DNA from 2 places in the Chromobacterium sp. FG89 genome. Region 1 is predicted to be linked to the other one. Evidence: predicted binding sites of a transcription regulator. Region 1 holds the regulator's gene; the other holds the start of a gene.

What was found. Region 1 encodes FNR, which switches genes on or off when oxygen is low (the NO sensors DNR and NnrR bind a similar motif). Its sites were predicted from a motif close to TTGATNNNNATCAA; they were not measured.
Region 2: the regulator FNR is predicted to act here: its motif matches at 2,824-2,837, upstream of ACODRW_RS02875 (M61 family metallopeptidase).

The regions. Positions count from the first base shown of each region.
Region 1 covers NZ_JBMDIQ010000029.1:38,457-42,873, reverse strand. Annotated here, with positions in the region: gene ACODRW_RS21485 (inositol monophosphatase family protein) at 1-104, opposite strand, end outside; gene ACODRW_RS21480 (RNA methyltransferase) at 308-1,087, shown strand; gene ACODRW_RS21475 (DUF1853 family protein) at 1,077-2,000, shown strand; gene fnr (fumarate/nitrate reduction transcriptional regulator Fnr) at 2,060-2,806, opposite strand; gene hemN (oxygen-independent coproporphyrinogen III oxidase) at 2,916-4,322, shown strand; gene ACODRW_RS21460 (alanine/glycine:cation symporter family protein) at 4,390-4,417, opposite strand, start outside.
Region 2 covers NZ_JBMDIQ010000002.1:199,903-204,319, reverse strand. Annotated here, with positions in the region: gene pepN (aminopeptidase N) at 1-888, opposite strand, end outside; gene ACODRW_RS02875 (M61 family metallopeptidase) at 971-2,749, opposite strand; gene ccoN (cytochrome-c oxidase, cbb3-type subunit I) at 3,222-4,417, shown strand, end outside.

The DNA.
Region 1 (4,417 bases):
TTCTTGCGCTCTACGCGCACCGCGTCGAGATTCAGCGACGCGCGCTGGATGACACTGCCGGCGCGGCGAGCGGCTTTCACCGCGACATTGAGCATCGGATGCATTGACGGCCTCTACACTTTCAACCATGACAGACGTCCGCCACATGACGCGACGTCTGCTAGTAACAATCTGGGTTAAGGAACAAGAAAAACCCGGCGCAATCGGGCAAGGCCGCACGCCTGCCCAATCCGGCAAACGCTGGCCTTGCGCGCAAAACGGCGCGCGGGCTTTTCGATAAGCCGGCTATTTTAATGTGAAACTGCTGATGAATAAACCCCAAGTACCTGATTTTCTGAAAAACATTCGCATCGTGTTGGCCCGCCCCAACCATCCGGGCAATATCGGCTCCGCCGCCCGGGCGATGAAAACCATGGGCCTGAGCCGGCTGTATCTGGTTGAACCCAAAGTGTTTCCCAGCGACGAGGCCAATACGCTGGCCTCCGGCGCGGTGGATCTTCTGGAGCAGGCCACCGTGGTGTCCAGCCTGGCCGAGGCCTTGCAAGACGTCACCATCGCCTGCGCGCTGACCAGCCGCCGTCGCGAGCTGACCACCCCGCTGTCCACCCCGCGCCAGACCACGCCGGAACTGGTGGCGCGCGCCCGCGCCGGCGAACAAGTGGCCCTGGTGTTCGGCAACGAGACCTTCGGCCTGTCCATTGAAGAAGTCGAACAATGCAACCGCCTGGTCACCATCCCCGGCAACCCGGACTACTTCTCGCTGAATCTGGCGATGGCGGTGCAGGTGATGACTTACGAACTGTTCAGCCACACCGGCGTGGACGTCGACTATCTGCGCGCCGACAGCGACGCGGCGGCGCTGGGCGAGGTGGAGGGCTTCTGCGGCCACCTGGAACAGACCATGGACAAGATAGGCTATTTCCGCCGCCGCAACAGCGAACGGATGATGCGCCGGATGCGCACCCTGTTCAACCGCGCCGGCCTGCTGCGCGAGGAAATCGACATCCTGCGCGGCTTCCTCAAACAGGTGCAGCGCGCCGCCGACGGCGAAGTCCGCCGCGACGCGCCCGGACAGGATGGCGAATAAGCCGCCGTTCACCCTGCCCTACGCGCACCCGGCGGTGCGCGATCTGGCTTTTCTGCTCTCCGCGCCCTCTCCCTGGCGCAGCGGCGCGGACATCCCGCCGCAGCGGCTGCTGGGGGCCGACGGCCCGGCCTTGCTGCAAACGCTGGACGCCGATCCTGCCGAACTTCAGCACTGGCTGGCGCGCCAGCCCACCCGCCGTCTGGGCCATTACGCGGAACGGCTGCTGTCCTTCTGGTTCCGGCTGGCGCCGCACATCGAACTGGTGGCCAGCAATCTGCCGGTGCGCGCGCCGGACGGCCGCACCGTCGGCGAGTTCGACTTCCTGCTGCGCCTAGACGGCCAACCGCTGCATCTGGAAGCCGCCAGCAAGTTCTATCTGCAACTGGGCCGCAGCGCGGACACCTTGACCGGCCCCAGCCTGCGCGACGCCTGGGCGCTGAAAGCCCATAAACTGCAAACCCAGCTGCGCCTGTCCCGCCACCCGGCGGCGCAAGCGACGCTGCCGGCGGGCTTTGAGGGCTGCGCGGTCGGCGCCCGGCTCAGCGGCTGGCTGTTCCACGCCCGCGACACCGCGCCGGAAGCGCCGCCCGGCGCCCAGCCGCTGTACGGGCAATACTGGCCGCTGCGCGGCGACTGGCCGGCGTTGAATGCGGATTCGCGCTGGGCCTGGCTGCCCAGGCTCAGTTGGCTGGCGCCGGCGCGCCGCTCGCCGGAACACACCGCCGACGCGGCGGAACTGCGCGCGCGCCTGGAACAGGCCGAGGCGCCGCAGCTGCTGGCCGAACTGCAGCCCGGCCCCGACGGCGACTGGCATGAAGTGGCCCGCGGCTTCGCCGTGCCGCCGGGCTGGCCTCAGGAGGCGCCGCTGTCGCGGCTGCTGCTGCAAATCGCGGACTGCGCGCCGGCCCCATGAAAAAAGGCAAGCCCGAGGGCTTGCCTTGCGTTTTCCATCTGCCCGCCCGCGCGGCGGAATCAATGTCCGTTGGCGTGAGCGCAGCCGGAAATCAGCGCCTTCAATTCGTCCACCATCACCAGTTGGATGTGCTTATGATCGACGGTGATCCAGCCTTGCTGCTGGAACTTGGACAGCGTGCGGCTGACGGTTTCCAGCTTCAGGCCGAGGAAGCTGCCGATTTCCTCGCGGCTCATGCGCAGGATGAAGTCGTTGGCGGCGAAGCCGCGGGTGGACAGACGCTGCGACAGATTGAGCAGGAAGGCGGCCAAGCGCTCTTCCGCCTTCATGTTGCCCAATAACAACATTACATTCTGATCGCGAACGATCTCGCGGCTCATCAGACGGTAGAAATGGTGCTGCAGGGTGGGAATTTCGCGGCCCAGGCTCTCCATGCGGCTGAACGGCAGCTCGCACACCTCGCTGTCCTCCAGCGCGATGGCGTCGCAGCCGTGCACATTGGCGGAAATGCCGTCCAGGCCCATCAGTTCGCCGGACATATGGAAGCCGGTGACCTGCTCGCGGCCGTCCTGACTGGCGACGCTGGTCTTGAAGAAGCCGGTGCGCACCGCGAACAGCGAACGGAAGCCCTCGCCGCTGCGGAACAAGTACTCGCCGCGCTTCAAACGGCGGCTTTGGCGGATCACCGCGTCGAGCTGGGTCAGCTCCTCGCGGTTAAGCCCCACAGGTAGACAAAGTTCCTTCAGGCTGCAGTTGGAGCAGGAGACCTTCAGGTTATGCAAAGAGATATGGTTCTGATCGGACATGGCATGTTTAGTACAAGCTTGCGATGAAGCTTGACCCTTATCAAAGCGAAATTCGCAGGATTTCCGCAAATTTACCAGTCCACCAGAGGTTTTGCCATCCAAATACGACATGAAGACCACCCACCCATTTTCTCCTGCCCATTTTGAATTCGACCGCGCGCTGATTGAGCGCCTCGACGGGACAGGTCCTAGATATACGTCATACCCGACAGCGGATCGCTTTACGCCGGGTTTTGCCGAAAGAGACTACATCCACTGGCTACGGCAGCGCAGCATCGGCGCCAACCGGAAACCTTTATCATTGTACGCTCATATACCTTTTTGCAACACTATCTGCTACTACTGCGGTTGCAACAAGATCATCACCAAGGACAGCGGCAAAGCGGACTTGTACCTGGACTACCTGGAGAAGGAGGTCCGCATGATCGCCTCCTGTCTGGGCCGCCGCGAGCAAGTGATACAGCTGCATTTCGGCGGCGGCACCCCCACTTTCTTGTCCGACGCGCAACTGGAACGATTGATGACCTTGCTCAAGACTCATTTCGAGTTCTTGAAGGAGGGGGAGTATTCCATAGAAATAGACCCGCGCAAAGTCAGCGCGGCGACAATCTTCAAACTGGCCGAACTCGGATTCAACCGCATCAGCGTCGGGATTCAGGACTTTGAACCGGCGGTGCAGCAGGCGGTGAACCGGGTGCAGTCCGAAGAGGAAACACTGGAGGTGATCCAGGCCGCGCGCGACGCCGGCTTCAAGTCCGTCAGCGTCGATCTGATCTACGGCCTGCCGCTGCAGACTCGGGAATCGGTGCGCCGCACGCTGGACAAGGTGATCGCCATCGGGCCGGACCGGCTGGCGCTGTACAACTACGCCCACCTGCCCACCGTGTTCATGCCGCAGCGGCGCATCAACGAGGCCGATCTGCCCTCGCCGGAAACCAAGCTGGACATCCTGCAGGACTCGGTGCAGCGCCTGGCCGACGCCGGCTATGTCTTCATCGGCATGGATCACTTCGCCAAGCCGGACGACGAACTGGCCTCCGCCCTGCGCCAGGGCCGGCTGCAACGCAATTTCCAGGGCTACTCCACCCATGCGGACTGCGACATGATCGGTCTTGGCGTGTCCTCCATCGGCAAGGTCGGCCCCTGTTACAGCCAGAACGCCAAGGACCTGGACAGTTATTACGCGGCGCTGGACAGCGGCCATCTGCCGGTGTTGCGCGGGCTGACGCTGGACAATGACGACATCCTGCGCCGCAGCATCATCCAAGGCCTGATGTGTCGCTTCTCGCTGTCGGTGGAAGCGCTGGAAGAGATCCACGGCATCAACTTCGCCGAGTACTTCGCCGAAGAACTGCCGCAGATCCGCGAATACCAGCAACTGGGCCTGCTGTCCTTCGACGGCGACTTCATCATGGTGGAGCCCAAGGGCCGCTTCCTGATCCGCAATATCGCGATGATCTTCGACCGCCATCTGCGGGAGCGCCGCACCCAGGCGCGCTACTCCAAGACCATTTGAACGGGGCTAGCAACAAAACAGCCCGCGTCAGGACGCGGGCTGTTTATCGTTGGAGCCGGACGCAGGCTTACCAGATGTCTTTTTCCACCTTGGCG
Region 2 (4,417 bases), on a different contig from region 1:
CCGCTCCACGCCCTGGAAGTCGGCGTCGGTGGCGGTGTCCTTGCGCGCCAGCACGTACTTGGTGTTGAAGACGTTGAGGCCCTTGTTCTCCATCGCGCCCATATTGAAGTCGCCGACGGCGACGATCATATAGATGTCCAGATCGTATTCCAGGCCGAAGCGCTGCTCGTCCCACTTCATCGAGTGCTTCAGGGACTCCATCGCGTGCTGGGTCTTGTCCTGATCGGCCGGTTCGGTCCAGATCTCCAGCGCCACTTCGCGGCCGCGCATGGTGACGAACTTGTCCTTCAACGCCGTCAGCTTGCCGGCCACCAAGGCGAACAGATAAGACGGCTTCTTGTACGGGTCCACCCACTTCACCCAGTGGCGCTTCTTGTCCACCATGCCCTCGCCCACCTTGTTGCCGTTGGAGAGCAGCACCGGGAATTTGTGCTTGTCCGCCATGATGGTGGTGGTGAACTTGGCCATCACGTCGGGACGGTCCAGGTAATAGGTGATTTTGCGGAAGCCTTCCGGCTCGCATTGGGTGAACAGATTGCCGTTGGACGCGTACAAGCCCATCAGACTGGTGTTGGCCGCCGGATCGATCTCGGTTTCCACTTCCAGGATGAAGCTGTCCGGCACGCCGCGCACGGTCAGTTGATCGTTGGCCAGCACGTAGCCGCCTTCGCCCAGGCGTTCGCCGTCCAGCGTCACCGCCACCAATGCGGCGCTGCCGTCCAGCACCAGATCGTCCTGGCGCGCGGCCTTGTCGTTGCGGGTCACCACCAGACGCGCGTGCACGCGGGTGGCGTCGTCTTCGATGTCGAAGCTCAGATCGACGCGGTCGATCAGAAAAGCGGGGGCTGCGTAGTCGTTGCGGTACTTGACTTGCGGCTGTTGAGCCATGTCTACGTCTCCTTCGATGCCGGCTGCGCCGGTCTTGGCTGGAGGGGGACGACGCCGGGCAGCGGCGCCGACCCGATGAATATTAGCGGCGCAGCCACTGCGCGCCGCCGTCCTGCAACAGCAGGCGGCAGGCGTCGGCAGGAGCGGCTTGCAGCTCCACTTGCGCGCTGATCAGTTCGTCGCGGCGGAACCAGTGCAGTTTCAGCTTATCGCCGGGCTGGTAGCGCGCCAGCGCCTTGTCCAGGTCCACCGCCTTGAGCTTGTCTATGGCCACGATCACGTCGCCGCCGGACAGGCCGGCGCCTTGCGCCGCGCCGCCGTCGTAGACATTGAGCACGCGCACGCCCTGGGTCTCGGCCACGGCCTTGACCCCCAGGCTGGCCGGCGCAGGCTTGCCGCTCAGCGCCAGACCGCCGCGGTCGCCGGCGTTGGCCGCCGGCTCGAAGCGCAGCTCCACGCCCTGGGCCGCCAACAGTTCGGCCAGCGGCAGGGACTCAACGCCGCGCAGCGCGCGATCGAAAAAGGCCTTGAGGTCCAGGCCGGTGACGGCCTGCGCCTGGCTTTCCCACTCGTCCTCGGCCAGGCCCTTGCCGTCGTCCAGCCATTTGCGCCACAGCGCGCGCATCACGTCGTCCAGCGACTGACGGCCCTGGCTGTCGCGGCGTATGGTCAGGTCCAGCGCCAGCGCGGCCAGCGCGCCCTTGGTGTAATAGCTGACGATGCTGTTGGGGCTGTTTTCGTCTTGCCGGTAGTACTTGGTCCACGCTTCGAAGCTGGATTGCTCCAGCGTCTGCTTCAAGCGACCGGCGCCGCGCTCGACGCCGCTGATGGTTTCCGCCAACAGGCCCAGATAGCGCTTCTCGTCTATCAGGCCGCAACGCACCAGGCTCAAGTCGTCGTAATAGGAAGTGATGCCCTCGAAGGCCCACAGCAGACGGGTATAGCCTTCCTGGTTCAGATCGTAGGGCGTGAACGCCGCCGGCTTCATCCGCTTGACGTTCCAGCTGTGGAAATATTCGTGGCTGATCAGGCCCAGCAGCTTCAGATAGCCGTCGCCGATCTCCTCGACGCCCTGCTGCGGCAAGTCGTCGCGGTTGGCCACCAGCGCGGTGGAGGCGCGATGCTCCAGGCCGCCGTAGATGTCCTTGCCGACGAAAAGCATGAATACGTAGCGCTCGAAGGGCGCCGGCTCGCCGAACAGCTTGATCTGGTATTCGCAGATTTTCTTGGCGTCGCGCGCCAGGCGCTTGAGGTCGGCGCGGGAGCGGCCGGAGACGACGAATTCGTGCGGCACGCCGCAGGCTTTGAAGCTGACGCGTTCGAAAGCGCCCAGTTCCACCGGATGGTCGATCAACTCGTCGTAAGAGGCGGCCTGATAGCCGCCGAAGCCGGTTTTCTTGTCCGCGCCGCGCGCCGGCAAGCTGGTCGCCACCTTCCAATCGGCATAGGCCTTGCCTTCCGGCGGCAGGATCTCCACCTCGCAAGCCTCGTTCTCGTAGCCGTCCGCCGCCAGGAAAACGCTGCTGCCGTTATAGAAGCCGCGCTGCGCGTCCAGATAAGCGCCGCGCACCGACAGATCAAACGCATAAACTTTATAGCGTAGAACCAACGAGCCCTTGACTGGCGCGGCTTGCCAACTGTTTTTTGTCAGCTGGACCAGCCGCACCGCTTTTCCCGCGGATTCTGCGCGAATTTCCACAATATGTTTGGAGAACTCCCGGATCATGTAACTGCCGGGAATCCACGCCGGCAATGAGAAAATCTGGCCATTCTTGGCGGGCCGGGAAACGGTCAGGACGACCTCGAAAAGATGCGCCTCCGGGGCGCTCGGACATAGGGTGTAGCGGACGGAAACGGTCATGATCTGCCTGCAATCGTTGCAAAACCTTCTGATTTTAGCACTTGCTGCGGGTAAACGCTGCGTTTTATGACATCTTGATCCAGGTCAAGAAGGCTGGGCCGCCAGACAATACAATCTCGGTCAGTAGCAACAGTATTTGCAAGAACTGTCACGCTCGCTTGAGACATAAATAAAGACAAATGGGAAAGCGACATCCCCCGGCCGTCCAAACTGGCCCGATATGGGTAATTGATTTAGAATGCCGGGTTAACTAAATGGGGAAATTGCGCTGTCGCAATACGGGATGAACTGCTAATACAGACATCAGTACCGCTGCGATCTGGGTCAAGCGCTTGATTTTAATAAAAGTCGTTTTCCCTGCGGCATCGTCTGGATACAGTCACATCGGTACAGATGGGGACAGTTTCCCGGACTTCAAGCCGCCGATTAGATATGTCACGTTCTGAGTTAGCAACCTTGGAGAAAACCCTAAATGGAAACGCAATCCACTTATAACTATAAGGTGGTGCGCCAATTTGCCATCATGACCGTCGTGTGGGGCATTGTCGGCATGTTGGTGGGCGTCATCATTGCGGCCCAACTGGTCTGGCCCGAATTGAACTTCGGCCCCTGGTTCCACTTCGGCCGCCTGCGTCCTCTGCACACCAATGCGGTCATCTTCGCCTTTGGCGGTTGCGGCCTGTTCGCCACCTCCTATTACGTGGTGCAGCGTACCTGTAACGTCCGGCTGATCTCCGACAAGCTCGCCGCCTTCACCTTCTGGGGCTGGCAGCTGGTGATCGTGCTGGCCGCCATCACCTTGCCGCTGGGCCTGACCACCAGCAAGGAATACGCCGAGCTGGAATGGCCGATCAAACTGCTGATCGCGGTGATCTGGGTTGTTTACGCCATCGTTTTCTTCGGCACCATCGCCATCCGCAAGGTCAAGCACATCTACGTGGCCAACTGGTTCTACGGCGCCTTCATCCTGGCCGTGGCCCTGCTGCACATCGTCAACTCCGCCTTCGTGCCGGTGTCGCTGTGGAAATCCTACTCCGCCTACTCCGGCGCCGTGGACGCCATGGTGCAATGGTGGTACGGCCACAACGCCGTGGGCTTCTTCCTGACCGCCGCCTTCCTGGGCATGATGTACTACTTCATCCCGAAACAGGCTGGCCGTCCGGTTTACTCCTACCGCCTGTCCGTGGTGCACTTCTGGGCGCTGATCTTCACCTATATGTGGGCCGGTCCTCACCACCTGCATTACACCAGCCTGCCTGACTGGACCCAGTCCGTAGGCATGGTGTTCTCCCTGGTGCTGCTGGCTCCGAGCTGGGGCGGCATGATCAACGGCATCATGACGCTGTCCGGCGCCTGGCATAAGCTGCGCACCGACCCGGTGCTGAAATTCCTGGTGGTTTCGCTGTCCTTCTACGGCATGTCCACCTTCGAAGGCCCGATGATGTCGATCAAGACCGTCAACGCCTTGTCCCACTACACCGACTGGACCATCGGCCACGTGCACTCCGGCGCGCTGGGCTGGGTGGGCTTCATCACCATCGGTTCCATGTACTACCTGATTCCGCGCCTGTTCGGCCGCGAATCCATGTTCAGCCTGAAGCTGGTTGAAGCCCATTTCTGGCTCGCCACCGTCGGCGTGGTGCTGTACATCGCCGCGCTGTGGATCTC